3 regions of the Castellaniella sp. FW104-7C03 genome follow, and region 3 is predicted to be linked to each of the others. Evidence: predicted binding sites of a transcription regulator. Region 3 holds the regulator's gene; each other region holds the start of a gene.
The links. The regulator LexA, encoded in region 3, represses DNA repair genes until DNA is damaged. The targets are predictions, from matches to a motif close to ACTGTATNNNNATACAGT.
Positions count from the first base shown of each region.

Region 1: a site for LexA is predicted at 7,260-7,277, ahead of ABS758_RS04385 (Y-family DNA polymerase). Genes of this name have one in related genera too.
Region 2: a site for LexA is predicted at 2,024-2,041, ahead of recA (recombinase RecA). Genes of this name have one in related genera too.

Region 1 covers NZ_JBELOK010000003.1:76,764-86,702, forward strand. The annotation lists gene ABS758_RS04365 (sce7726 family protein) at 1-351, shown strand, start outside; gene ABS758_RS04370 (sce7725 family protein) at 359-1,294, shown strand; gene ABS758_RS04375 (RES family NAD+ phosphorylase) at 1,304-2,326, shown strand; gene ABS758_RS04380 (error-prone DNA polymerase) at 2,435-5,797, opposite strand; gene ABS758_RS04385 (Y-family DNA polymerase) at 5,842-7,188, opposite strand; gene ABS758_RS04390 (MFS transporter) at 7,369-8,583, shown strand; gene hmgA (homogentisate 1,2-dioxygenase) at 8,564-9,862, opposite strand.
Region 2 covers NZ_JBELOK010000007.1:79,212-89,150, forward strand. The annotation lists gene ABS758_RS09800 (sensor histidine kinase) at 1-1,177, opposite strand, end outside; gene ABS758_RS09805 (response regulator) at 1,186-1,887, opposite strand; gene recA (recombinase RecA) at 2,109-3,170, shown strand; gene recX (recombination regulator RecX) at 3,160-3,687, shown strand; gene ABS758_RS09820 (LysR family transcriptional regulator) at 3,782-4,699, opposite strand; gene metE (5-methyltetrahydropteroyltriglutamate--homocysteine S-methyltransferase) at 4,803-7,100, shown strand; gene ABS758_RS09830 (DUF2889 domain-containing protein) at 7,176-7,736, shown strand; gene sucC (ADP-forming succinate--CoA ligase subunit beta) at 7,815-8,975, shown strand; gene sucD (succinate--CoA ligase subunit alpha) at 8,994-9,875, shown strand.
Region 3 covers NZ_JBELOK010000018.1:319-10,257, forward strand. The annotation lists gene iscA (iron-sulfur cluster assembly protein IscA) at 1-144, opposite strand, end outside; gene ABS758_RS14650 (iron-sulfur cluster assembly scaffold protein) at 172-561, opposite strand; gene ABS758_RS14655 (IscS subfamily cysteine desulfurase) at 558-1,790, opposite strand; gene iscR (Fe-S cluster assembly transcriptional regulator IscR) at 1,804-2,322, opposite strand; gene ABS758_RS14665 (low molecular weight protein-tyrosine-phosphatase) at 2,557-3,048, opposite strand; gene uvrB (excinuclease ABC subunit UvrB) at 3,137-5,167, opposite strand; gene ABS758_RS14675 (amino acid aminotransferase) at 5,284-6,489, shown strand; gene lexA (transcriptional repressor LexA) at 6,581-7,318, shown strand; gene lon (endopeptidase La) at 7,339-9,798, opposite strand.

The DNA.
Region 1 (9,939 bases), on a different contig from region 3:
GTCGATTGTCCGGCACGGATTTGTCCGGTGACTGTATTCGAGTCGCTGCGAATGGATGAGGGCATCAGAATCTTGCAAGCAATGGGAGTAGCAGTACCGGAGGTTCCAAATACACAGAAGCACACCGTGATGCGTGACCTCTTCGCCAATCTAGACCCAACTATTCTGCATGCGGAGATGGTTCGGACACTCAAGCGGACACGCAACCTTGCACCGCTCCGCGGATTTCTTGATTGTCTGCCTAGATCCTTGCAGGCTGCGGCATTGTCAATATCAGTGCATCGTTCTGAACGATCTAGACTAATTGACGCCATATCTACTCCGTTGCATGTGGCCATAACTTGGGGCTAACCGACGTATGTACTATCCTTATTTCCGAGGAAAACAGTTCGAGCTCATCACGATCCGTGAGATGGCGGAGTTGCTCGCCAAAAATAATTTTGTACCTGTGATTGAGCCAGTACGCGAGTCGCTTGGCGGGCTTAAAAAAGCATTGAAGACAGTATGCGATGCTGGTGGAAGCGCAATTGTTATCGTGAACCCTTATCACGGTGATCATCAGGAAAACGGAGCAAGTATTACAGGCCTCCTGCAGGAAAATTTTAAGGGCGATGACAATATTTCTGCCGGCATCCTGCTACGTAGTGATATGACAGCCGATGAAGTCGTGACATGCTATCACCAGCATGTGGATCATCACGCTGTTCTAATCCACTCAGGCTTCACTGATCAGAAGGCATTGGCGGCAAAGTTGAAAGACGGCATGTCCGGCCTCACCAACATTTTCATCGAAGATCATGCCAAGCTGCTTTATCGGAAGCACTTTGATCAAAGCACGCGCATCCTCGTACGCGACGGATTCAAGCGGCTGCGTAATGCCGACTATCCTCCGATGGAGGAATTTTCCGATCTCCACGTTACCTATGGCGACCTCGGCATGGCTGGTTTCGGGGATTTCCTGATTGTTGGCGATGCCTACAGCGAGAGCGGTGGCCCTGCCTATGCTGTCGCAATCCACCTAACCTTCATTGATCCTGACAAAGATGATGTCATGTACATCTATCACTTTGTCTCAGACACGAGGGATACGCCAACTGACCCTGCCGGCAAGTTCGCACAGGCATTGGCGAAGTTGATAGCTAAGCTGGATAGTGGAACCTCTCACATTCTTGAGACCGAAGCAATCAATGAGTTCCGGGGATTGCACGCTAAGGGCCATTTTCCTGGTCTTGGCTACATCAAAAAGCTCTCGATGAAACATCACATCGAGACGCTTGCTGCTTATCTCAACTGAGATAGTCGCATGGCAAAGCGTTTTTGCTGCCCGGAATGTTTCGACGATCACGCCTTACGTGATCAACTTTTTCCTTCACTTGATCCTGTCCATGGAACATGCGATTTCTGCGGGACCACTAATACTCAGCTCGTTGAACCAAGCAGGCTTTCGAATTATTTCGAGCTATTAGTAAATGTCTACGAACCAAGTGCAGAAGGGAAGTCGTTGGTCGAATGGATGAAGGACGACTGGCAGCTCTTTAGCCATCAGCGCATGGATGTTGCCCACGCTAAAGAGCTTCTCGGCGAGATCCTTGATGACGGTGAGATTATCCGGCGCAGTTTTACTCCGTCGGCCAGTTATATCAGCGAAGGCCTTGCTCAGTGGGACAAGCTGCGCGACGAGATGATGTATGGTAATCGCTGGTTTCTCGACGTCGCCATTGACCTAGACCGCCTCCGCCAACTTCTCGATATGCTGCTAGCCCCGGAATTACCCCAAAAATGGTATCGCGCACGGATCCGCATTGAGGATGATGTATTCCAAATCGAGCAAATGGGTGCACCGCCAAGACGGCGTTCATTACATGGCAGAGCCAATCCGGCAGGCATTCCCTACCTTTATCTGGGGTCACTTCCTGATACAGCAGTTGCTGAGATTCGACCCCATACCGGTGAGTTTGCTTGCGTTGCTGACTTCACGATCCCCGAGATCAAGGCTGTGGATTTACGTAATCCACGCAAATTGGTGTCGCCATTCATCCTGACTGATGCGAGCGAAATCGGCCAGTTGCGTGCTGATCTACCTTTTTTGGAACGCCTAGGCCAAGAGTTGACGAGACCAGTTCAGCCGGCCGGAGCAGCAATCGACTATATTCCAAGCCAGTACCTTTGTGAATTCATCAAGAAGAGCGGCTTCGACGGAGTTGTCTACCGTAGCTCCGTTAGTGACGGCATCAACCTAGCGCTATTCAATCCCGAGCGGGCGGTTGGAGGGATCGTGTTGCTTTACAGCGTGACTAAGGTATCCGTTCAAGTAAGCACGGCGTAAGACATTTTTGAGCACAGGAACCTGATCATAGAGATAAATCAGCATCTCATATGGCTTCCACCCATCAGACTGTTTTCACTAGACGACTGACACTAGATTTTTTCCAGTTCAGCAGAAATCCCGGGATGCCACGGTGAGACCATCCAGCGCCTGGGCCAGCCAATCGCTGCGATCCACCAGGCGGCGGGCAATCAGGTGATGCACCCGGCCATCAGTTTGCCAGATGCCATATACCGCCAGCAAGGTGGCTTGCAGCGCGGGCTGGCGCTGGCGCGCAACAACATCCGGCCAAATCACCACGTTTACCGGGCCGGTTTCATCTTCCAGCGTGATAAACACCACGCCCTTGGCGGTTTGCGGACGTTGGCGCACAGTGACCAAACCACAGGCGCGCGCCAGCTGGCGGTTGCGCAGGCCCGCCAATTGCGCGGCGCTTAGCAGTTGGCCGGCCTGCAGGCGGGCACGCAACAAGGCCACCGGGTGGCGGCCCAGGCTTAGGCCCAGGACGCGGTAATCGCTGGCAATGCCCTGCCCTTCGGTGGCCTCGGGCAGCGCGGGGATGGGGTCGTCTTGCAGGGCATCGCGCAGCAAGCCCTGCGGGGGCACGGCTGCCGCGCTTTGCCACAGGGCGGCCCGCCGATGGCTGCCGGCCCAGTGCTGCAGGGCGCCGGCACGCGCCAGGGCCTGCAGGTCGTGGCGATCCAGCCCGGCGTGGCGCGCCAGGCTGGCCACATCAGGCAAGGAGTGGGCCTGGCGGGCCTGCACGATGCGTGTGGCAGCAGATTGGCGCATGCCGTGGATGCGGGACATGCCCAGGCGCACGGCGGGCTGGCTGCCGGCAGTTGCCGACGGCTGCGTGGGCGATGCCACAGCTTGCGCATCCGCAACGCCGGACGCAGCATCTCCGGGCATCGCTTCCAGCGTGCACTCCCACTGGCTGATGCGGGCATCCACAGGCAACACGCGCACACCCCGGCGCCGGGCATCCTGCACCAGCTGGGCGGGGGTGTAAAACCCCATGGGCTGGCTGTTTAGCAGCGCGGCCAGAAACACGGCAGGCTGATGGCGGCGCAGCCAGGCGCTGGCGTAGGCCAGCAGGGCAAAGCTGGCGGCGTGGCTTTCGGGAAACCCGTATTCACCAAAGCCCTGGATCTGGGCAAAGATGTCCTCGGCAAAGGCGCGGTCGTAGCCATGCGCCAGCATGCCGCCCACCAATCTGTCGTGATGAACCTCCATGTGGCCATGGCGCTTCCAGGCAGCCATGGCGCGGCGCAGTTCGTCGGCCTCGCCGGCAGAGTAGCCCGCCGCCAGCATGGCCACCTGCATCACTTGCTCCTGAAAAATCGGCACGCCCAGGGTGCGCTTCAAGGCACGCTCGAGCGCCACCGAGGGATACGACACGGCCTCCAGGCTCTGGCGCCGACGCAAGTACGGATGCACCATGCCGCCTTGCATGGGGCCCGGGCGCACGATGGCCACTTCAACCACCAGATCGTAAAAGCAACGCGGCTGCAGGCGCGGCAGCATGCTCATCTGGGCGCGCGACTCTACCTGAAACACGCCCACGGTATCCCCGCGCGAGAGCATCTCGTACGTGGCCGGGTCTTCGGCCGGGATATCCTGCAGGGTAAAGGGGCGGCCCTGCCGCTGCGCCATCAAGTCCAGCGCCCGGTGCAGCATCGACAACATGCCCAGGGCCAGTACATCGATCTTGAGAATGCCCAGGGCATCGATATCGTCTTTATCCCACTGGATGATGGTGCGCCCGTCCATGGCGGCGTTTTCGATGGGCACCAGGCGCGTCAGCGGCCCACGGCTGATCACAAACCCGCCGGTGTGCTGCGACAAATGGCGCGGATGGCCGCGCAGCACCGTGGCGATCTGCGCCCATTGCTGATGCAGGGGAAGCGCCGCATCCAGCCCGGCATCGGCAAAGCGCTGCAGCAGATGGTCGGGCTGATCAACGCGCCGATGCTGGCGCGCCAGCTGCCCGATGGCATCGGCCGATACGCCCAGCGCCCGGCCGGTGTCGCGCAAGGCGCCGCGACTGTGCCAGGTAACCACTGCGGCGGTCAAGGCCGCACGCTGGCGGCCATACTTTTGGTACAGGTACTGGATGACTTCTTCGCGGCGCTGGTGCTCGAAATCCACATCGATGTCGGGGGGCTCGTTGCGCTCCTGGCTGATAAAGCGCTCGAAGAGCAGATTGGTGCGCGCGGGGTCTACCTCGGTGATGCCCAGGCAATAGCACACAGCCGAGTTGGCGGCCGAGCCACGCCCCTGGCACAGGATATTGCGCGAGCGGGCAAACTGCACAATGTCGTAGACGGTTAAAAAATAAGCCTCGTAGCGCAGTTGGGCAATCAGCTGCAGCTCGTGCCCGATTTGCTGGCGCACGGCCTCGGGCACACCTTGCGGAAACCGCCGCTGCGCACCGGCCAGGGTTTCGTTGCGCAAATGGGTGGCGGGGCTGACACCCGCAGGCACCAGCTCGTCGGGGTATTCGTAGCGCAACTGATCCAGCGAAAACCGGCAGCTGCGCGCCACCCGTACGGTTTCGGCCAGGGCTTGCGGCGGATAACGGCGCGCCAGATCCAGGCGGCTGTGCAGATGGCGCTCTCCATTGGGCTGCAGGGCATAGCCGCACTGCCCCACCGGCTTGCCCAGGCGGATGGCTGTGAGGACATCTTGCAAAGGCTTGCGGGCGCGCACATGCATCAGGGGCCAGCTGCTGGCCAGCACCGGCACCTGCTGCGCGGCGGCACTGCGCAACACCTGCCCGCGATGCAGGTCGTCCAGCGCCTGGGCGTGCAGGCTAAGCACTACCCGCAGACGCGCATCAAAACGGGCCTTGGCCCAGGCCAGTTGCGCATCCAGCACCGCCGCATCCGCCGGATAAGGTGGCGACAACAAGGCCCAGCAGCCCGGCAAACCACGCAGATGGGCGGGCAAGGTGTCCATGTCGTGTGGGCTTAGCCGGTATTGGCCCTTGGGGGCCTTCTGGCGGGCAAGGGAAATCAGCTCGCAGAGGTTGCCATAGCCGTCGCGGTGCTGGGCCAGGAAAGTAAGGGTTGGCGGGGGGATGGGATCGGCGGAAGGCGTCATTGCGAAGGTGGCGCCAATGATCAGTGGCAGCCCTGCCTGCTTGGCGGCCACGTGCGCGCGCACCACGCCGGCCAGCGTGCCGTCATCGGTGATGGCCAGGGCGGCATAACCCAGCTTGGCAGCGCGCTGCACCAGCTCTTCGGCGCTGGATGCCCCGGTTAGAAACGAGAAATCGCTGACGCAAAGCAGCTCTGCGTATTCCGGCAGGCCCTGGTTGGGGTCTGGATGGCCTGGTTCGACAGGCCCGGGATCCGGGTGGCCGGATGCTGCACGCGCAGGCTTGATGTGTGGTGGCTTAGCGCGCCCGGATTTGGTGCGATCTGATCCTGTGTGCTCGGGATCCGGAGGTTGGGAGTCGTTATTCATGCGTGTGGATCAAGGGCTCGGAAATTGCATTGGTACCTGTCGGATCAGGCAAAAAGCCCGTGCAAAAACCACTGCGGCTGTGCCCCGCCCTGCCGGAAAATCCAATAGCAGATGCCGGCGTCGTCCTCGGCCACAAAGTAGTCGCGCGCCACGGGGTGGCCGTCTTGCCAGCCGCACGCCAGGCGCTCGGGTGCGGACACCAGCTGCAAAGGCGTGCCATAAAACGGCCGATGCTGGTGCACCCTGAGCCCCAGCGGCTGCGCCAGCAGCCAGGCTGGGCGCGGCAAGGGCGGCGGGGTAAGCGCTGTGTCGCTGGACGCAGCCCCAACAGGTATCCAGCGGGCCGCGACCTCGGGCCGGTGGTCGGCCACCAGCACGGGCCGCTGGATGTTGTCGGCGCCCAGCCGGGCGGCCAGAAGCGCCAGCAGGCGGGCGTGATCTTGCGGAGACCCGCCGGGCTCTGGAAACAGCTGCAAACTGGGGGTTTGCGCCGCCTGCCATTGCGAGACGCGCAAGGAAACGGCAATCACCGAGGCCCGCAGCACCAGCCGGTTAAGGTGCTCTTGCGCCAGGCGGATCAGGGTGTCGGCCTGGTGCGTGGGCACACCCAGAACGATATCCAGGCGGGTGTTTTTTGCATCGTCGACACGGCCATACATGTCACTGCCTGCACCAGCAGCAGCCGACGCACCCACCACGCCTTGAGGCCCTTGCCCGGTGGCTTCTGCCAAAAGGGCAGCATGCCGATCATGCGCCAGCAGCAGCGTCAGTGTGGTGGCGTCCAGTTGGTGCGCCACCAGCCATTGGCACAACTGCTGGATCAGGTGCCGTACGGCCCACTGCAAGGCGGGCGTGTGCTCGGTGTGATCGGGCAGCTCGATCCCTGCCTGAAACACCAGGGGTGGCGCGCTAAAGGCATAGTGGCGGCCCTGCTGCAGTTGATCGAGCCAATCCAGCAGGGCCGGCCCGCAGCGTTTTTTAAGCCCCACACGCGGCAGGCGTTGAAGATCGGCCAGGGTGGTGCAACCAAGTTCTTGAAACCAATCCAGAAACGGCCGGGCGGGCGGCGCCACCCACAACGGCATATGCTGCAGCACCCGCTGCAAGGCCCGGGCACTTAAGGCGCTGCCCCCCTGCCCGCTGCGCGCCAGCATCCAGGCCGCCGGGCCACTGGCCGCCACGGATACGATTGGGCCTGAGGGCCGGCCACCCACCGCCTGCCGCACCTGTGCCCGCAGGGCCCGGATGCCGCCAAACAGCCGCAGGCTGGCGCTGACATCCAGCAAGATGACAGACTCTGGCGCCAAGGCCAAATCAGGGGTAAAACGCCGCAGGGCGCTGGCCAGGCCCTGGGCGCCCGCAGGCGCGTACACGCCTATCCACACAGACATAAACAAAGCCAAATAAACATCATGCCGCCTGGCCAGGCAAGGCCGGCCAGAAGGGCAGGATATTTAATTATACTGTTTAAACATACAGTCTTTTCATAAGCCTCTCACTCTGATCTAAAAATAGGCGTGTAATCTCCCGGAAGTGATCCACGGCACACATACTCAACCCGGAAACCTTTCATGCTTAAACCAAGCCCCGCGCAATCCAGCGACACCCTTCCGCGAGGGGTCTGGGTTTTAGGTTTCGTCAGCCTGCTGATGGACACCTCCTCAGAGCTCATCCACAGCCTGCTGCCCATGTTTATGGTTACCGTGCTGGGGGCCAGCGCGCTGCAAGTGGGATGGATCGAGGGCCTGGCAGAGGCCACGGCACTGATCGTCAAAGTGTTTTCCGGCGTGCTCAGCGACTTTCTAGGCAAGCGCAAAGGCCTGGCTATTTTTGGTTATGGCCTGGCTGCCCTTACCAAACCTTTGTTTGCGCTGGCACCGACACTGGGCGTGGTGTTTGCCGCCCGCATGCTGGATCGCGTGGGCAAAGGGGTACGGGGCGCACCGCGCGATGCGCTGGTGGCCGATTTAACCCCACCCGAGTATCGCGGCGCCGCGTTTGGGTTGCGTCAGGCACTGGATGCCGTGGGCGCCACGCTGGGGCCGCTGCTGGCCGTGGGGCTGATGCTGCTGTGGGCCGACCAGTTTCAGGCTGCGTTTTGGGTGGCTGTGATCCCGGCTGCCGCCAGTATTGCATTGTTGGCCTTTGGGCTAAAAGAGCCCCCCCAGGCCAAAACGGGCGTCAAGCCACGCACCAACCCCATCCGCCGCGAAAACCTGCGCCGGCTAAACCGCGCCTACTGGTGGGTGGCGGGCATTGGGGCCTTGATTACCCTGGCGCGTTTCAGCGAAGCCTTTTTGGTTTTGCAGGCACAACATGTGGGCGTTGTGATTGCACTGGTGCCTTTGACACTGGTGGTGATGAACCTGACGTTTTCGCTGTCGGCGTATCCGTGCGGCCGGCTTGCCGACCACGTCAGCCGCCGCGCACTGTTGATCATTGGGCTGGCCGTGCTGGCCGCCGCAGACCTTTTACTGGCCACCGTATCCACCTGGTGGGCCGTCTTTTTAGGCATGGCGCTGTGGGGCCTGCATCTGGGGCTTACCCAGGGGCTTTTGGCCGCGATGGTGGCCGATGCCGCGCCGGGTGATTTGCGCGGTACCGCCTTTGGTTTTTTTAACCTGGTGTGCGGCGTGGCCACTCTTTTTGCCAGCGTGATTGCAGGCCTGCTGTGGGATCGCATCGGGCCCGCTGCCACGTTTGGCGCAGCAGCGGGGTTTTGTGCCCTGGCGATTATCGCCCTGATGATCCGGCGTAAGCCAAAGCTTAACGCTGCCCAGGGTTGAAGTACTTTTTCAGGCCTTTCCAGACATCCGGGTAATCCATCTGCCGGTGCGGCGACTGCAAGGCTTGCTCGGTGGCATGGATGATTACCGGGGTTTCAAACATGATGGCCATGGTGTCTTCGATGTAATCAGGCTTGCGGGTGTCGGCCGCGCTGGCTTTCTCGAAGGTTGCGGCATCAGGCCCGTGGGCCGTCATCGTGTTGTGGATGGACATGCTGCCCGGCCCAAATCCGCCTGCCTTGGCGTCGTACTGCCCGTGCAGATTGCCCATGAACTCGCCCGCTATATTGCGGTGGAACCAGGGCGGACGAAACGTGTCTTGCATCGCCAGCACGCGCGGGGCAAAGGCAATGAAATCCAGGGTATCCACACCCGGCGCGGCACTGGGAGAATGCAGCACTAGGTTCATGCAGGGATCGGGGTGGTCGTAGCTGATAAAGCCGGTGACATTGAACTTGCGCAGATCATACTTGTAGGGCGCATGCGTGCCGTGCCAGGCCACCACATCGCAAGGCGAGTGATCCGACTTTGCCGTCCAGAAGTGCCCATCAAACTTGGTGAGAATCTCGTAATCGCCCTCGGTGTCTTCCCAGGCGGCCACGGGGGTTAAAAAGTCTCGCGGGTGCGCCAGGCCGTTAGAGCCAATAACCCCCAGCGTGGGCAACTGCAGCGGGGCACCGGGGTTTTCGCACACAAAGCCGCGCGCCACGCCATCGGGCAGCTGCACCTGGAACCGGATCCCACGGGGGATGACGACGATTTCCTGGGGCTCAACCTCGATGATGCCCATCTCGGTCACCACGGTAAGCCGCCCCTGTTGCGGCACAATCAGCAGCTCGCCATCCGAGTTGTAGAAATACCGTTTGCCCATCGAGCGGTTGGCCGTGTACACATGGATGCCGCAGCCTGCATTGCCGGCCACTGTCATCATGCCATCGATAAAATCCACGGCGGCGTCTGTGCCGGGCAAGGCGATGGGATCCCAGCGCATGCGGTTGGGCGGCATGGGCGTTTGCGTAAAGTTGGACAGCCAGCGCGGGGCGGCCTGAGAGGGCGCAAATGCACCATGCGTGGCCCCCGGGCGAATCCGGTACAACCAGGATCGCCGGTTGGCCGATCGAGACACCGTAAACGCGGTGCCGTTGATTTGTTCGGCATACAGGCCATACGGTGCCCGTTGCGGCGAATTGCCGCGATCCGGCAGTGCGCCGGGAAGCGATTCGCTTGAGAACTCGTTACCAAAGCCGCTCATGTATGCCAGGGGTGTACTGGTGCTCATGTCTCTCTCCACTGATGGAAAATCTTATCGCCGGTAAATGCAGACCCGTGGATGCATTCTAGGGGTGGCTTATCTCA
Region 2 (9,939 bases), on a different contig from region 3:
CCGTTACCTGGCCGCCTGCCGGGGTGTACAGCAGGGCATTGTCGACCAGGTTGTTGATAAGCTCGCGAATCATCACCGGATTGCCAAAGACGGGCAGGGCCTCGCCGTCGGTTTCAAAGCCCAGATCGAGCCCGCGGCCGATGGCCGTTTCAACCCATTGGCCAGTGGCTTCCTCGGCTAGCGCCGCAAGATCCAGTTGTTCTGTGGTGCGCGACTGATTGGGGTCGAGGGATTCGGCGCGCGCCAGCAGCAGTAACTGGTTAACCAGGCGGGTGGCGCGCTGGGAGCCCGTGATCAGTTGATTGAGACTTGCGCGCATGCGATCAGGCTCGTGCTCGCGCAAGGCGATTTCGCACTGTGTGCGGATGCCCGCCAGTGGCGTTTTTAACTGGTGTGCTGCGTTGGCCACAAAGCGTCGTTGGGATTCGATGGACGCGGAGAGGCGATGCAGCACATTGTTCATGGCAGCAATCAGGGGCACGATTTCTGCCGGGGCGAGGTCGTCGCGGATGGGGGAGAGGTCGCTGGGCTTGCGCCTGCGCATGTGCTCTTGCAACAGGCTGAGGGGCTCGAGGCCTTGGGTAAGGCCAAGCCCTGCCAGCATCGCCGCCAATGGCAGGATGATCAGCTGCGGGGTAAGCATGCCCGTCAGGATCTCTTGCTGCAAGGTGGCGCGTGCCTCGGCTGGCTCGGCCACCACGGCAAGAAACCCCAGGCCGTCCTGGTCGCGCCCTCCCCATAGATAGGCCAGACGTAATGATTGGTGGTTGAGCGTAGCGTTTCGGTAGCGGATCTGGTCGATGTCGTAGGCCCAGTTCTCGGGGGTCGGGATGAAGGGGTCTCCGGCCATCAGGTGGCCGTTGGCATCCAGGATCTGCCAGGTGGTGGGGCTGTCTTCACCACTGCCGGCCAGTACGGTTCGGGCGGATTCTGACAGCGTAATTGGCTTGCTCAGGCGTTGTTGCTCGACTTCGTGTCGCAACAGGCGCAAATGGCTGGCCAGTGTGCGATCGTAGGGTGAGTTGGCGATATTGAGAGAAATAAAGTAGGTGATGACGATGCCGATGGACCACATCACAAACAAGGGCACAATCATCCACAGCAGGATGCGTCCCAGCAGGGTGGGGTGCCGGCCGGTGCGGCGCCAGCGGCGGCTGTTAGAAGAGGATGCGAACATGGGCGACGTCAGTCGACCGCCGTGGCGTCTGCCGTTTGGTGACGGCTTTCAGGCTCGAGGCAGTATCCCAGGCCTCGCACAGTAAGGATATGGAGATCGGCAGGCTCGATTTTTTTGCGCAGCCGATGAATGTAGACTTCGATGGCGTTGGTGGTAACTTCTTCGCCCCATTCGCATAGCAGGTCGACCAACTGGTGTTTGCTGATCATGCGGCCGCTGCGCGATAAAAAGATTTCCAGCAGGCTGGTTTCCCGGGCGGAGAGCTCGATGGGGACGCTGTCGATGGTGGCGATCCGGCCATTGAGGTCGAATTGCAGGCGCCCGTGACGCAATACCGAGGCCCGGCCCCCGCCATGACGGCGGATCAGGGCGCGCACACGGGCTTCGAGCTCGGTGAGCGCGAAGGGCTTGGACATATAGTCGTCGGCACCCAGATCCAGGCCTTCGACCCGTTGTTCGATGGAATCTGCTGCGGTCAGGATCAGTACCGGCAAAGGGATACCCCGCTGGCGCAATTTGCGCAGCACCGCCAGGCCGTTGAGTCGTGGAAGCCCGAGATCAAGAATCAGGAGGTCGAAGGTTTGCAGCTGCAGGGCGGAGTCGGCGCTGGAGCCGTCGTGGACCACGTCCACGGCATAGCCGTCGTAGCGCAGCGATCTGGACAGCCCGTCCGCAAGAATGCTGTCGTCCTCGGCAATCAGGATACGCATGGCGGAGATGACATCGATTGGAAGGGTTGGGGTGCAGGCACCCGGTTGTTTCAGATTGTCGCATGGGCCCTGACCCTGCGTCATTTAGGGTTAACGATGGCCGTTTATGCAGCGGATTCTGGACAACAGTGTCATAACTGGGATTTTATCCAGTATAATTTAATGCAATAATTTCTCTCATGACTGCAGCCAAACCCGTTTTACGTAAAAGGAACCCACCCATGGACGAACGCACCAGCAAGGCCAACCCCGAACGCGCCAAAGCGCTGGCTGCCGCGCTGTCACAGATCGAAAAGCAATTCGGCAAGGGCTCGATCATGCGCTACGGCGATAACCAGATCGAGCACGACATCCAGGTGGTCTCCACCGGCTCCATGGGGCTGGATATCGCCTTGGGTGTTGGCGGTCTGCCCCGTGGTCGGGTCGTCGAGATCTACGGCCCCGAGTCCTCAGGTAAAACCACGCTTACCCTGCAGGTCATTGCCGAAATGCAAAAAATCGGTGGTACCTGCGCATTTGTCGATGCCGAGCACGCACTCGACGTGCAATACGCCTCCCGTCTTGGCGTCAACCTCGAAGACCTCCTCATTTCTCAGCCTGATACCGGCGAGCAAGCCCTCGAAATCACCGATGCGCTGGTGCGCTCGGGGTCAGTCGATCTCATCGTCATCGATTCCGTCGCTGCATTGGTTCCCAAGGCCGAAATCGAAGGCGACATGGGCGATTCTCTTCCCGGCCTGCAGGCCCGCTTGATGAGCCAGGCACTGCGCAAGCTCACCGCCACCATCAAGCGCGCCAACTGCATGGTTATCTTCATTAACCAGATCCGCATGAAAATCGGCGTCATGTTCGGCAACCCCGAAACCACCACCGGCGGCAATGCGCTCAAATTCTATGCTTCGGTGCGTCTGGATATTCGCCGCATTGGCTCCATCAAAAAGGGCGATGAAGTCGTGGGCAATGAAACCCGCGTCAAGGTCGTCAAAAACAAGGTGGCGCCGCCTTTCAAACAGGTCGAGTTCGACATCATGTATGGCACAGGTATTTCCCGCGAGGGTGAAATCATCGACCTCGGCGTGCAGACGGGCCTGGTCGATAAATCCGGTGCCTGGTACAGCTACAATGGTGAGCGCATCGGTCAGGGCAAGGATAACGTGCGCGAATACCTTAAAGAGCACCCCGACATGGCCTTCGATATCGAAAACCGCGTTCGAGAGCACATGGGCATTTCGCTTCGGGCCACCCCTGCCGGCGATGTTGCGGCCAAGGCAGATGCCGATTAAGGCATCCCGTCCTGCGCTTAGCCTCAAGGCCCGGGCTATCGGCTATCTATCCAGGCGAGAGCACTCTCGCCTGGAGCTCCAGCGCAAGCTGTCTGCTTATTCCGATGACCCCACCGAGATCCAGGCTGTTCTCGACGAACTCGAACACCAGCATTGGCAATCCGATGCCCGGTATGCGCGGGCCTACGCACACCGTACGGCTGCGCGTCAAGGGGCCCGCCGCATCATGGGTGCCTTGCGTCAGCAGGGCCTCTCAGACACGCAGCTGGCCGATATCCAAGAAAACCTACAAGCCACCGAGCCCCAGCGCGCCCAAGACGTGTGGCAGCGCAAGTTTGGCGCCTTGCCGGCCGATGCCCGAGACTACGCGCGGCAGTACCGCTTCCTGGCCGGCCGGGGGTTTTCGTCCGGTGTCATCTCCAGGCTGCTGTCTGGCCGTGGCATGGATGACGATTTCACCGGGCACTCTGGCAGCCGCCCCGACGACGTCATCCTTGACGAGCCGGGCGATTATTAACCTCTTGCGCGTACATCTGCTGCGCGAGGGCTTGCTGCAATTGCCCTGGCACCCGTCCTGACGCCTGCCTTTCTCTGCCAGCGGCCCACCAAAATTACTGGCGTGCCTGCCGGATGCCCGGCAAGGTCTCAAAGCAGGTGCGTCTGGCCTGCTCCACAAACGCTTGCATATAGGGTGTGTCGTTGTCCTCGGTTCGCCGGCCTGCTTGCAGGGTGCGCCAGATGCCCTGGCCCAGACGGCAGATTCTCAAGCCTGGCAGATTTTTGTATTCATCCAGTGCCCAGCTGGGCAGGGCGGCCACTCCACGGCCACTGGCCACCAGTTGCACGATCATAGGGGTCAACTCTGCTGTGCGGGTGCCCACCGGGTCGATGCCGGCGGGATCCAGAAAGGTGGTGAAGATATCCAATCGGCTGCGTTCAACCGGGTAGGTAATCAGTACCTGTGTGGCCAGATCTTCCGGCTCTACCGGGCGTGCTTTGCCGATATCGCTTTGGCTGGGCACTGCCAGCACCAGCTCGTAGGTAAAGAGCGGTGTGTAATCCACCGCATCCAGCGCCTGGGGGTCGGAGGTGATCACAATGTCCAGATCCCCTCGGGTCAACGCAGGCAGCGGCGCAAATGAAAAAGCGGCAGACAGATCCAGAGAGACCTCCGGCCAGTCTTTGCGAAAGGTGTCCAGCGTGGGCATCAGCCACTGAAAGCACGAGTGGCAATCGATGGCCACATGCAGGCGGCCCGCTCGTCCGGCGGCCAGGCGTCGCAGCTCAAGCTCCGTGGCTCGAATCCGCGGCAGCACATCCTGAGCCAGAGTCACCAGCCGCAGGCCGGCCGTGGTAAGCCCTGCCGGACGGGTGCGGCGATTCAGCAAAGGTGTCTTTAGTCGCACTTCAAGATCGCGCAACTGATGGGATAAGGCGGATTGAGTGAGATGCAGGCGTTCGGCGGCCTCCTGCAGACTACCACCGTCGCGAATGGCCAGCAAGGTTTCCAGGTGTCTAACTTCTATCATGAATTTTTCTCATGTTAAGAGTGCAGGATTTGGTTTTTTATTTCTTAGAACCATAGGCAAAATAACATTGGTTGAAGAATTCTAAATCAAACGAGCGATAAACATGACAGTTATTCATAATCTTGGCTTTCCGCGCATTGGTGCACAGCGCGAACTCAAGCGTGCCCAGGAAGCCTATTGGGCAGGGCGAGCAGACCAGCAGAGCTTGCTGGATACCGGGAGCGCCTTGCGGGCCCGCCATTGGGAAACCCAGGCGCAAGCAGGCATGCAATGGGTGCCGGTGGGTGATTTCGCCTGGTACGACCACATTCTCGAGTGGACGACCTTGCTGGGCGCCGTGCCAGCCCGTTTTGGTCAGGCCGATGATGCCCCTGTGACGCTCGATACCTTGTTTCGGATGGCTCGTGGCCGGGCGCCATCCGGTACGCCGGCAGCCGCCTGCGAAATGACCAAATGGTTTGATACCAACTATCACTACATCGTGCCCGAGCTGCACCCGAACCAGACGTATCGCATTGCCCGGGAATCCCTCTTTGATCAGGTGGCCGAGGCTCAGGCCCTGGGCTATCAGGCGCGGCCCGTTATTCCGGGGCCCCTGACCTGGTTGTGGCTGGGTAAAGGCGACGCTTATACCGAAGGGGTTGCCGACAGCCGTAAGCTTGAGCTGCTGTCTGCGCTGCTGCCGGTCTATGAAGAAGTGTTGCAGCGTTTGGCAAAGCAGGGTGTGGACTGGGTGCAGATCGATGAGCCGATTCTCGTGCTGGATCTGCCGCCCAGCTGGAAGCACGCCTTTGCCGATGTCTATCAACGCCTTGCTCAGAAAGGGCCCAAGCTGCTGCTGGCCACATACTTTGGCAGCATCGAAGGCAATCTCGACGCATTGCGTGCGGCACCCGTGCAGGGTGTGCATATTGATCTGGTCAGGGCTCCGGGGCAGCTGTCCCCAGTTCTGGCTGCCTTGCAGCCGCAACAGATCCTCTCGGTGGGGGTTGTGGATGGCCGCAATGTCTGGCGTGCGGATCTTGACGGCATTCAGGCGCAAATCTCTGATGCGCGGGATCAACTGGGTGAGCGGCTTTGGCTGGCGCCATCATGCTCGTTGCTGCACACGCCAATTGATCTGGCCCTGGAAACAGGCCTGGATGCCGAATTGCGCAGCTGGCTGTCCTTTGCAATCCAGAAGCTTGATGAGCTCAAATTGCTTAAGGCTTTGCTTAGTGGCAGTGCAGACGCCTCCGAGCAGGCGGCGTTGCAGGTGGCCAGGCAAGCGTTGAAGGATCGTGCCGGATCGCGTCGTATCCACCGTGAAGATGTTGCGCGCCGTCTGGCGACATCAGACACCATCAGTCGCGCACGTGCGCCATTTGATGAGCGGATTCGTGTGCAACAACAACGCCTGAGCTTGCCCCGGTTTCCGACCACCACCATCGGCTCGTTCCCGCAGACGCCCGATATCCGCGCCCTGCGCCGTGACTGGCGGGCAGGCACGCTGGGAGATGCTGCCTATGAGAAGTCCATCCGCGAAGAAATCGAGAAGGTCATCCGCTTCCAGGAATCGATCGGGCTGGATGTGCTGGTACATGGCGAGCCCGAGCGCAACGACATGGTGGAATACTTTGGCGAGTTGCTGGCCGGATTTGCGTTTACCGCCTACGGCTGGGTGCAAAGCTATGGCTCGCGTTGTGTGAAACCACCTCTCATTTTTGGGGATATTGCCCGCCTGGCACCCATGACAGTCGCCTGGTCTGCGTATGCCCAGTCGCTTACCGATAAACCGGTCAAGGGAATGCTGACGGGCCCGGTAACCATCCTGCAATGGTCTTTTGTGCGCGACGATCAGCCGCGTGACGAAACCTGCCGGCAGATTGCCCTGGCATTACGTGATGAGGTGCACGATCTGGAACAGGCAGGCATCACCGTGATTCAGATTGATGAGCCGGCGTTTCGGGAGGGCTTGCCCCTGCGCCACGGTGATTGGGCCGCCTATCTGGCGTGGGCGGTGGACAGCTTCCGGCTGGCCACCAGTGGTGTACGGAACGACACCCAGATTCACACGCATATGTGCTATTCCGAGTTCAATGACATCATCGAAGCAATCGCCGCCATGGATGCCGATGTCATCACCATCGAAACGTCACGGTCCAATATGGAGCTTTTGGGCGCCTTCGAGGCATTTGCCTATCCCAATGACATCGGGCCGGGGGTCTACGATATCCACTCGCCCAATGTTCCCAAGGAAGCATGGATGGTGGATCTGATCCGCAAGGCAGCGCAGCGTTTGCCGGCCGAGCGCCTATGGGTAAACCCGGACTGCGGCCTGAAGACCCGGGGCTGGCCGGAAACCAGGGCGGCCCTGGAATCCATGGTGCACGCCGCCCAGACCTTGCGTCAGGCAGCTTAAGGGGTTCGGACATAAGCAAAATGGTATGCACGTTATAATCGAAAGATTAACCAGTTTTCAGTCGATTGCATTTCCATGGCTTTGTCCGACCCGGCGTGTCCCCGTCAACCCGTGCATACGCGTACTATTCGCGTGCAAACCTATGCACGGGAGGACGGGCTGTGGGATCTCGAAGCCCAGCTGATCGACACCAAGGCCTACGATTTCCCCATGCATAGCGGACGTACCCATAAAGCGGGTGTGCCTGTTCACCACATGCATCTGCGTGTCACCATCGATGCGCACTACACCATCACCGACGCAGAAGTTGCTTACGACGCGGCGCCTTACGGCGAATTCTGCAGTGCGATTGCACCCGACTACAAACGGCTGGTGGGCCTTAATCTTCTCAAGCAGTTTCGTCATCAGGTGCGCGAGCGCTTTGGCCGCACGGCCGGCTGCACGCACGTCACCGAGCTCACTAATGTATTACCGACGGTTGCCATCCAGACGATGGCTGGTGAGCGCCGGCAGCAAACAGACGGCCAGCGGCCCTTTCAGCTGGACGGCTGCCATGCATTACGGGTCGATGGGCCTGTTGTGCAAGCCCATTACGCACCCTGGTATGTTCCTCCGGATGCGCAACATGAAGGCTAGACTTCCGGGCCTGGCCCAGGCCTGTGGTCCGAAACGGGCTACGGGTGGTTTTCTTTTTTCTTCAATGACAGGTAACTCATGAAAATTCACGAATATCAAGGCAAGGAATTGCTGAAGAAGTTTGGCGTGACTGTCCCGCGCGGCATCCCCGCGTTTTCGGTCGACGAAGCAGTGGCAGCCGCCGAAAAACTGGGCGGCCCTGTGTGGGTGGTCAAGGCGCAGATCCATGCTGGTGGTCGTGGAAAAGGTGGCGGCGTCAAGTTGGCACGTTCCATCGAAGAAGTCCGCCAGTTGTCGTCCGAGATTCTGGGCATGCAACTGGTCACACACCAAACCGGCCCAGAAGGCCAGAAGGTGGGACGCCTGCTCATCGAAGAAGGCGCGGACATCAAGAAGGAATATTACGTCGGCATTGTCACCGACCGCGCTTCACAGCGTGTGTGCGTCATGGCGTCCAGCGAGGGCGGCATGGAGATCGAAGTCGTTGCCGAGAAAACACCCGAGAAAATCCTTAAAGTATTTGTCGATCCGGCCACGGGCCTGAACGACGCAGACGCCGCGCAGCTGGCGCGCGGCATTGGTGTGCCCGACGCGTCGGTGGCCAAGGCGGCTGCCGAGTTTCAAAAGCTGTATCAGGCATACTGGGAAACCGATGCCTCTCTGGCTGAGATCAACCCCTTGATCCTCGAAGGCAACGGCAATATCAAGGCACTGGACGCCAAGTTCAACTTCGACGCTAACGCTTTGTTCCGTCATCCTGAAATCGTCGAATACCGCGACCTCGCCGAGGAAGATCCGTCCGAGATCGAAGCCAGCAAGTTTGACCTGGCCTACATCCAGCTGGACGGCAACATCGGTTGCCTGGTCAACGGTGCCGGGCTGGCCATGGCCACAATGGACACCATCAAGCTCTTTGGTGGCGAACCCGCCAACTTCCTCGACGTCGGCGGTGGCGCCACAGCCGAGAAAGTGACTGAAGCCTTCAAGATCATGCTCAAGAACAAAGGCGTCAAGGCTATCCTGGTCAATATCTTTGGTGGCATCATGCGCTGCGATGTGATTGCAGAAGGCGTGATTGCAGCGTGCAAGGCCGTCAACCTCAGTGTGCCGCTGGTGGTGCGCATGCGTGGTACCAACGAAGAACAAGGCAAGCAGATGTTGGCGGCTTCGGGCCTGCCCATCATCAGCGCTGACACCATGGCCGAGGCCGCGACCGCTGCTGTCGCTGCTGCTAAATAAGCATCACAGGAAAAAGACATGTCTATTCTGATCAACAAGGACACCAAGGTCATCACCCAGGGGATCACCGGCAAGACCGGTCAGTTCCATACCCGCATGTGCCGTGAGTACGCCAATGGCAAAGCGGCCTTTGTCGCCGGGGTTCATCCCAAGAAAGCAGGCCAGGATTTCGAAGGCATCCCAATCTACAGCTCGGTGAAAGATGCCAAGGCCGCCACCGGCGCCACCGTGTCCGTCATCTATGTGCCGCCCGCAGGCGCAGCCGCTGCAATCTGGGAAGCAGTCGAAGCCGATCTCGATCTGGCGATCTGCATCACCGAAGGCATCCCTGTGCGCGATATGCTCGAAGTACGCAATCGCATGCGCGCTGAAAACCGTAAAACCCTGCTGCTGGGCCCCAATTGCCCGGGCCTGATTACCCCTGATGAAATCAAGATCGGCATCATGCCTGGCCATATCCACCGCAAAGGTCGTATTGGTATCGTCAGCCGCTCCGGCACGCTTACCTACGAGGCGGTGGCTCAAGTTACCGAGCTTGGTTTGGGGCAATCCAGCGCCGTGGGTATCGGTGGCGATCCCATCAATGGTCTGAAGCACATCGACATCCTCAAGATGTTCAACGACGACCCCGACACAGACGCCGTCATCATGATTGGCGAAATCGGTGGCCCCGATGAAGTCGATGCCGCACGCTGGGCCAAGGACAACATGAAGAAACCGGTTGTGGGCTTTATTGCGGGCGTTACCGCACCGGCCGGCAAGCGCATGGGCCATGCAGGTGCCCTGATCTCCGGTGGTGCCGATACGGCGGACGCCAAGCTGGAAGTCATGGAAGCTTGCGGGATCCGTACCACACGCAATCCCTCGGAAATGGGCAAGCTGCTCAAGACCGTGTTGTAATATCGTGTGTATGGCGGGGGGCTGGCGCGGCTGGCCCCCAGTCCCAAAAAAGGCCCGCCAAACG
Region 3 (9,939 bases):
AGCGACGTCGACGTATTCGAGCTGATAGGACATGCCTGAGCAGCCCGAGGGCTTGACGCCCAGGCGCAAGCCCAGCCCCTTGCCCCGCTTTTGAAGGTGGCGCTGAATGTGATCAGCGGCCTGTTGTGTCAATGTAATAGCCATGACGTCCTCGAACAAGTAAAGAGGGTTTCAGGAGTGCTTGCGACGGTAGTCGGCCACCGCGGCTGCGATAGCGTCTTGTCCCAGCAAGGCACAGTGTAGTTTTTCTGGGGGAAGCTCGAGTGCCTGAACAAAATCCTGGCTTTGAAAGGCCAAGGCCTGGTCGAGATTGCACCCCGAAAGCCATTCGGTGGCCAGCGAGCCTACCGCAATGGCAGCTCCGCAGCCAAACACCTTGAAGCACGCAGCATCGATCTGCTGATTTTGCAGGTGAATCTGAAGCTTTAGCACCTGCCCCAGCGCAGGAGACCCCACCAGCCCAGTGCCTACCTGTTGGTCGGTGGCATCAAACGACCCCACATGACGGGGATGAAGATAGTGATCGAGCACCTTGGGCCCGTACGACGCAGCCAGTGTCATTGATATACCTCTTGCGACCATGTCTCTGCCAGGGTGCCTTCACGGCGCATTTCCCAAAGCGGAGAAAGATCACGCAGACGCTCAATCTGGGTGCGTAGCGCCAAGATGGCCTGGTCGATCTGCTCCTGGGTAGTATACCGGCCTAACGTCAGGCGCAGGGAACTGTGGGCAAGCGGATCGCTGCGGCCCAGTGCCCTTAAGACATAGGAGGGCTCAAGGCTGGCCGAAGTACATGCAGAACCTGTGGATACGGCCAATTGGGGGATCGACATCAGCAAGGCTTCGCCTTCGATGTGAGCCACACTGAAATTGAGGGTATGGGCAACCCGGTTTTGCTCATCACCATTAAGGTAGACATCGGGCAGGTCTTTTAGCCCATCCCAGAGACGATCACGCAACGCCCGGATGCGGGGAATTTCCTGATCCATGAGCTGGCCGGCCAAGGCATAGGCCTGGCCCATGCCCACAATTTGATGGGTTGGCAAAGTACCTGATCGCAGCCCTCTTTCGTGGCCGCCACCGTGCATCTGGGCCTCCAGGCGCACGCGTGGCTTGCGCCTGACGTACAAGGCCCCAACCCCCTTGGGCCCGTAGGTTTTGTGTGCAGACAGCGACATGAGATCAACGCCCAGAGTCTCGACGTCAATGGGCAGCTTGCCCGTTGCCTGCGCCGCATCAGTGTGAAACAGGATACCGCGCTGGCGGCACACGGCAGCCAGCGCGGCAATATCCTGAATGACACCGATTTCGTTATTGACCAGCATCACGGACACCAGAATGGTGTCCTCGCGCAGTGCCGCCTGCAAGGCTGCCGGACTGATCAGCCCACCGGCGTCCACATCCAGGTAGGTGATCTCGAAGCCCTGTTGCTCTAGTGCGTGACAGGAATCCAGCACAGCTTTGTGCTCGGTGCGCGAGGTGACGAGATGACGCCCCCGGCCCGCATGAAACTGGGCGACCCCTTTGATAGCGAGATTATCTGATTCTGTGGCACCAGACGTCCAGATGATCTCCCGGGGATCTGCATGGATGAGGCCGGCCACTTGGCGGCGCGCGTTTTCGACTGCTTCTTCGGCATCCCAACCCCACGCATGACTGCGCGAAGCCGGGTTGCCAAAATTTTGCGACAACCACGGAACCATGGCCTGCACGACTTGTTCGTCCACCGGAGTGGTGGCCGAATAATCCAGATAGATGGGGCGATCTGCCGACAGACGCTGAGACGACATGAAACTACTCCGATCAGGCGGAGGCGGTCTCCCGGGCAGTATCCTGCGCCACTGGCGTGATAGGGATGGTGGGGCGGCCTGAGCGCAACTGCCCGGACTCTTGCCATTCACGCAAGCGCTGCTGATCCACCAGATCTTGCAGCGAGACCGAATCCAGATAATCAATCATTTTACGACTTAAGGTTGCCCAGAGGTCGTGGGTCATGCATTTACCCGCATGGCCATTGCGACCAATGTCGCAATTTTCTTTGCCACCACAACTGGTGGCATCGAGGGGTTCATCCACAGCAAAGATGATATCAGCCACAGAGACGTCGCGTGCATGCCGCGCCAATGTATAGCCACCGCCCGGGCCGCGCACGCTGTCGACGAGCTCGTGGCGACGCAATTTGCCAAACAACTGCTCGAGGTACGACAAGGAAATATTTTGCCGCGCGCTGATAGCGGCCAAGGTAACCGGCCCGCTATGATGACGCAACGCCAGATCGATCATTGCGGTGACGGCAAAGCGCCCTTTGGTTGTCAAACGCATCTTGCACCTCTTGGAGTCAGACTGAAACCGGCCGGATATCCCTATACCCGACTATTCAAGTCAAGTATAACGCAATACCCGACTAAAACAGTGGGTCTTGACTGTTTACAACAAGCAAGACTTGAGAAATATCAACACATCGGATCGAGTACAGGCGCATAAAACAAACGCCCCGTCAAGCGGGGCATTTGGGTTGCATTGGGCGCAGCGCGCGCACCAAAAAGTTTGGTGAGATCAGGCAGCCTGATACTGCAGGGCACGCTTGCGAACGAGTTCGAGGACACCCTGGCAGGCGTCTTCGATGTAGTCGAGCACCTTGTTGAAACCCTCGGGCCCCCCGTAGTAGGGATCGGGCACGGTGGCTTCTTCGTACTCGTTGGAGAAGCGCATCAGCAGCATGAGCTTGTGCTGATAGATTTTAGGGCAACGCTGCTGCAGCGCAGAGAGGTTTTCCCAATCCATGGCCAAGATGAGATCTGCATCGCGGAAGTCGTCGGCAGTGATTTGCCGCGCTACGTAAGCGGAGAGATCATAGCCACGTTTGCGGGCAGCCAGCTGCGCACGCGCGTCTGGGGCTTCGCCCACATGAAAGTGGTGCGTAGCCGCGGAATCGACGCCAATGGCATCCGACAGACCGGCTTCTTCGATGAGGTGCTGGAAAACACCCTGGGCGGAGGGAGAACGGCAGATATTGCCCGTGCAGACAAAAAGTACCTTATGCATGATAGGTAAAATTGTGCGGGAAAACCCGATATTTAGCAAGCTTTTTTAGGTAGAATTCGCAAAAAACCCGGGTGATCCCGGATGTTTGGCATCAGGACAACAATGCTCGATCTTTCAGGGCCCGCAGCGAATCCCGGACGGCCGCCGCCTGCTCGAATTCCAGGTTACGAGCATGGTCATTCATCTTCTGCTCAAGCCGGCGAATCTCTTTGGCCAATGCCTTTTCATCACCCAGGAGGTGCTCGTCAAACTCTGGCGCCAGCCCCACAGGTGCTGCCGGCAGCGACACACCATCGATGAGATCACGCACAGCCTTGTTGACACCCCGGGCAGTGATGCCATGCTCAAGGTTAAACGCCTGCTGCTTCTCGCGACGACGGGCGGTTTCGTCCATGGCCCTGCGCATGGAGTCGGTGATACGGTCGGCATACAGGATGGCACGCCCGTTCAGGTTACGCGCAGCACGCCCGATCGTCTGGATCAGGCTGCGTTCAGAGCGCAGAAAACCCTCTTTATCAGCATCCAGAATCGTAACAAGCGAGACTTCCGGAATATCCAGCCCCTCGCGCAGCAGGTTGATGCCCACTAGTACGTCAAACGCGCCCAGGCGCAAATCGCGAATGATCTCCACACGCTCTACGGTATCGATATCAGAGTGCAGATAGCGCACCTTCAGGCCGTTCTCCTGCAGGTACTCCGTAAGGTCTTCGGCCATCCGCTTGGTCAGCGTTGTCACCAACACGCGTTCGTGACGCGCAATGCAGAGCTTGGCTTCACCCAGGAGGTCATCAACCTGGGTCGCTGCAGGCCGCAGTTCTACTTCTGGGTCGACCAGCCCCGTGGGGCGCACCACCTGCTCGACAATCTGATCCGCATGCGCAGCCTCGTAGGGGCCCGGCGTGGCGGACACAAATACGCACTGGGGCATTCTTGCCTCAAACTCTTCGAGGCGCAACGGGCGGTTGTCCAGCGCCGAGGGCAGACGAAACCCAAACTGCACCAAGGTTTCCTTGCGTGAACGGTCGCCACGATACATGCCGCCCAGCTGGCCGATCGTCACGTGGCTTTCATCGATGAACATCAAGGCTTGAGACGGCAAGTAGTCGATCAACGTGGGAGGAGGCTCTCCCGGAGCTGCACCAGACAGATGGCGGGAGTAATTCTCGATGCCTTTGCAAAAGCCTAGCTCTTGCAGCATTTCAAGATCAAACCGGGTACGTTGCTCGAGGCGTTGGGCCTCTACCAGACGGCCGTCATGTGTCAGCTCGGACAGACGGGCGGAGAGTTCTTCTTTGATGGTTCCGATTGCATGCAAGACGGTTTCACGCGGCGTCACATAATGAGAGCTCGGGAAGATCGTGAAGCGCACGAGGCTTTGCACCAGCTTGCCGGTGAGCGGATCAAACAGATCCAGCGACTCGATTTCATCATCAAAGAGCGTAATACGGATCGCCTTCTCAGCGTGCTCCGCCGGGAACACATCGATAATTTCGCCCCGGGCCCGAAAGGTACCCCGCCCAAAATCCATATCGTTACGCTCGTATTGCATGGATACCAGACGCGCCAGGATCTCCTGGCGGCCGATGTGGTCGCCGGTGCGCAGCGTAAGCACCATGGCATGGTAGTCCGCCGGGTTACCGATCCCGTAGATGCAGGAGACTGTCCCTACGATGATCGTATCCCGACGTTCCAGCAGACTTTTGGTGGCCGACAGGCGCATCTGCTCGATGTGCTCGTTGATCGAGGAGTCTTTCTCGATAAAGAGATCACGCGACGGCACGTAGGCTTCGGGCTGGTAATAATCGTAGTACGACACAAAGTACTCGACTGCATTGCGCGGAAAAAACTCACGCATCTCGGCATACAGCTGTGCCGCCAACGTTTTATTGGGCGCCAGCACAATGGCCGGCCGCCCAGTACGCGCGATCAAATTGGCCATGGTGTAGGTTTTGCCTGAGCCCGTAACCCCCAGCAAGGTTTGATTCATCAGCCCGTCGCGGATGCCCGCTTCAAGCGCATCGATGGCCTTGGGCTGATCGCCGGCCGGTGGATACGGCTGGAACAACTGAAACGGACTGTCCGGAAAATGCTCAAAGCCTGGGATATTCTGGGATTTCTCCATCGCCTGTCTAGACACCATTCGGGTAAACCCCTTATTATCACATCGTTGGCCCCTTGTGACCAAGAGATCCTTTAAGGGATCTCCAACTACCCCTATCTTTGTCCCAACGGTATCCCATGTCCTCTATTTTCGCTTCTGTCGAACTTGCCCCACGCGACCCCATCCTGGGTCTGAACGAACAATTCAAGACCGATAACCGGTCAACAAAAGTTAATTTGGGGGTGGGCGTCTACACTGACGATAACGGCCGTATCCCATTACTGAAGGCAGTGCGCAAGGCTGAAAGCCAGCTCTTTGAACAAGCCGCACCACGCAATTACCTGCCCATAGACGGGATCCCGGGATACAACCAGGGGGCAGCGGCCTTGCTGCTGGGCGCCAAGTCACCCCTGATCTCCGAGCACCGCTCTCTTACGGTGCAAACGCTGGGTGGCACCGGCGCACTCAAAGTGGGCGCCGATTTCCTGAAGCGCATTTTGCCCAATGCCAAGGTGGCTATCAGCAACCCCAGCTGGGCGAACCACGAGGCCCTCTTCTCGGCAGCCGGGTTCCCGGTGATCAGCTATGACTACTACGACGCAGCCACCCATGGCCTGAACTTCGACGGCATGCTGGCATCGCTGCGAGCCCTGCCCGCCGGCACTATCGTGGTGCTGCATGCCTGCTGCCACAATCCCACAGGCGTAGACCCCAGTGCCGAGCAATGGCGCGAAATCGCACAAACGCTGCAGGCCGGGCAACTGGTTCCTTTCCTGGATATCGCTTACCAGGGCTTTGGTGCAGGCCTCGAAGAAGACGCCGCCGTTGTCCGGCTGCTTGCCGAGCTGGGCATGACCATGTTTATCAGCTCTTCGTTCTCCAAGTCGTTCTCACTGTACGGCGAACGCGTTGGCGCGCTCACGTTGGTGACGGGTGATGATCAGGAAAGCACACGCGTCCTGAGCCAGCTCAAGCGCGTGATTCGCACCAACTACTCCAACCCGCCCACCCACGGCGGCGCGCTGGTGTCCGCAGTACTGAACACCCCCGAGCTCTTCACCCTCTGGTCTGAAGAGCTCGCGGGCATGCGCGACCGCATCCGCACGATGCGTCATCAATTGGTCGAAAAAATCCAGGCCAACGGCGTCAGCCAGGACTTCAGCTTTGTTGAGGCCCAGCGAGGGATGTTCTCGTACTCCGGCCTGACAAAACCCCAGGTCGAGCGTCTGCGCGAAGACTTCGGCATTTATGCGGTCGGTAGCGGCCGCATCTGCGTGGCAGCCCTGAACAACGCCAACATCGACTACGTTGCCCGGGCCATCGCACAGGTGATCAAAGGTTAAGCAAGCCGCTTAAGTAACGGATTTCACGGTACTTGCCATCTGGCGGGCGATCGGACACAATACAGGCTGTATTTCTATCCAGTAATCGGCCATGTCCCTTAAGCTTACTGCCCGCCAGTCAGAAATCCTGACACTCATTGTCCAGGCCATCAGCCAGACGGGGCGGCCCCCCACTCGGGCAGAAATTGCCCGGGCATTGGGTTTCCGCTCTGCCAACGCAGCCGAAGACCATCTCCGGGCACTGGCACGCAAGGGTTACATCCAGTTGGCAGCCGGCACGTCGCGCGGCATTCAGCTTACTCCACTGGCAATGTCAGCCGCCACACAACCACAGGCAGCCTCGATACAAACCCACCAGGGCGGCAATGCCCTATCCGCCCAAGACAACATCCCACCGTTGGCACTGCCCGGCGGGCCTGCGTGGGTTGCAACCACCGATACCCGCCTGCTCCCGATCATCGGACGCGTGGCCGCCGGCCACCCAATTCTCGCGGCTCAGCACGTCGAGCGCGAAATCCCCGTATCTCCTGGTCTATTTGATACCTCACCCGATTACCTGCTTCGGGTGCGAGGCAGCAGCATGCGCGATATCGGCATCCTGGATGGCGACCTCCTGGCGGTACACAGCACGCCCCAGGCAAACCACGGCCAGATTGTGGTTGCACGTCTGGGCGATGATGTCACGGTAAAGCGCCTGGAGCATATTGGCCAGCGTATCCGCCTGCTGCCCGAAAACACCGATTTTCAAGCCATCGAGATCACCGCAGCAGACGACTTCGCCATCGAAGGGATTGCGGTGGGCCTTATTCGTACACAATCTCTGCACTAGCCCACCCGCATATACCCTGTTTAGTGTTTAAGCACGCCCCCAGAACCTGGTTCTGCCGGCTTGGCGGTTGCCACCGCCTCTGCGGCCAATCGGGCAACTTCCTCGTCAGACAAAGGTACCGGCACTCGCCGCAAGGCAACTTCAAGTACCCGATCAATCCAGCGAACCGGAATAATCTCAAGGTGGTTTTTGACGTTGTCCGGAATTTCGGCCAGATCCTTGACGTTTTCCTCGGGGATCATCACGGTTTTGACGCCGCCCCGATGTGCAGCCAGCAGTTTCTCTTTCAGGCCGCCGATTTCCAGAACCTCGCCACGCAGGGTGATTTCACCCGTCATGGCCACATCCGAGCGTACAGGGATGCCGGTAAGCGCAGACACCATGGCGGTTGTGATGGCGATCCCCGCAGACGGACCATCCTTGGGCGTGGCGCCTTCAGGAAAGTGCACGTGCAGATCGTGCTTTTCAAAGACCTGATCGGCAATACCCCAATGACGGGCACGTGCCCTGACCACCGTGCGTGCTGCCTCGACGGATTCTTTCATCACATCGCCGAGTGAACCCGTACGGGTGACGACACCCTTGCCAGGCATGTCGGCCACCTCGATGGTGAGGAGGTCGCCCCCGACTTCTGTCCAGGCCAAGCCGGTTACCTGACCCACGCGGTCTTCTTTCTCGGCCACGCCAAAGCTGTAGCGACGCACACCCAGGTAATCGCCAAGATTATCCGAATCAACCGTGATCGACTCTTTGATCTTTGCCTTGTGGCCTTTCTTGGCCATAGTATTGGATGACAACAGGCGCTTGACCGCCTTGCGGCAGATCTTGGAGATTTCACGCTCAAGCGCACGCACACCGGCTTCGCGGGTGTAGTAGCGCACGATATCGCGGATGGCGGCCTCGGTGACGGAGAGTTCGCCTTCTTGGACACCGTTGTTTTTCATGAGCTTGGGCAGCAAATGATCAAACGCGATGTGCACTTTTTCGTCTTCGGTATAGCCCGAGAGACGGATGACTTCCATGCGATCCAGCAATGCGGGCGGGATGTTGAGCGTGTTGCTGGTTGCCACAAACATCACATCCGAGAGATCGAAATCGACCTCGATGTAGTGATCCTGGAACGTATGGTTTTGCTCGGGATCCAGCACCTCGAGCAAGGCCGAAGATGGATCGCCACGGAAATCAGCACCGAGTTTGTCGATCTCATCCAGCAAAAACAAGGGGTTGCGTACACCCACTTTGCTCATGTTTTGCAGGATCTTGCCCGGCATGGAACCAATATACGTGCGGCGATGGCCACGGATCTCGGCTTCATCGCGCACACCACCCAGCGCCATGCGCACAAACTTGCGATTGGTGGCACGGGCTACGGATTGCCCCAGCGAGGTTTTACCCACGCCCGGAGGCCCCACCAGACAAAGAATAGGCGCCTTCAGTTTGTCTACGCGCTGTTGCACGGCAAGGTACTCGACAATGCGCTCTTTGACCTTCTCCAGGCCATAGTGATCGGCATCGAGCACTTCTTCGGCATTTTTCAGGGTGTTATTGACGCGGCTTTTCTTGTACCAAGGCAGGCTCAGCAGGGTATCGATGTAATTGCGCACCACCGTTGCCTCAGCAGACATCGGAGACATCAGCTTCAGCTTTTTAAGCTCGGCATCGGCCTTTTTACGGGCTTCCTTGGACATCCGGGCGGCTTCGATCTTGTGCTCGAGCTCCTCGATATCAGCGCCTTCTTCGCCCTCGCCCAGTTCTTTCTGGATGGCCTTGACCTGCTCGTTGAGGTAGTAGTCGCGCTGGCTTTTCTCCATCTGCTTTTTCACGCGGCCACGAATCCGCTTTTCGACCTGAAGAATCTCAATCTCGGACTCTAGTTGGGCCAGAAGGGATTCGAGGCGGTTTTCGGCACCAGGCATCTCCAGCAAAGACTGCTTTTGCTCGATCTTGAGTGGCAGATGTGCCGCAATGGTATCCGCCAGGCGGCCGGCATCATCAATACCAGACAGCGAAGTGAGGATTTCCTGAGGAATTTTTTTATTGAGCTTGACGTATTGCTCGAATTGCCCGAGTACCGCCCGGCGCAGCGCTTCGGCTTCGGCGATTTCGGTGGTTTCTTCTTCGATGCCACTGACGCGAGACGTAAAGTGCGTTTCGGCATCAGAGACAGAAAGAATCCGGGCACGCTGAAGGCCTTCGACCAACACCTTGACGGTGCCATCGGGGAGCTTGAGCATTTGCAAAATACTGGCCGCACAGCCGATCTCGTAGAGGTCGTCCGGGGTGGGATCATCCTTGCTGGCTGACTTTTGGGCGACCAGCATGATGCTGTTGCCTGCCTCCATGGCAAGCTCGAGCGCCTTGATGGATCGCGGACGCCCCACAAACAGCGGGATGACCATATGTGGAAAAACGACGACGTCACGCAGCGGCAGCAGCGGCAGATCCGCAGGTTCCTGTGTCAGAATCTGACTAGCAGACATGGTTGCTTCCTAAAAGATTGATTCTAAAAAAAAGGAAGCGCAGGCTTCCTTTTTTAGCATGTTGCCTGCTTTGGTATATGGTGACAGTGCCAGCGGTTTCAAGGGCCAGCACGCACAAACCAGTATATAGGCAGAACGCCG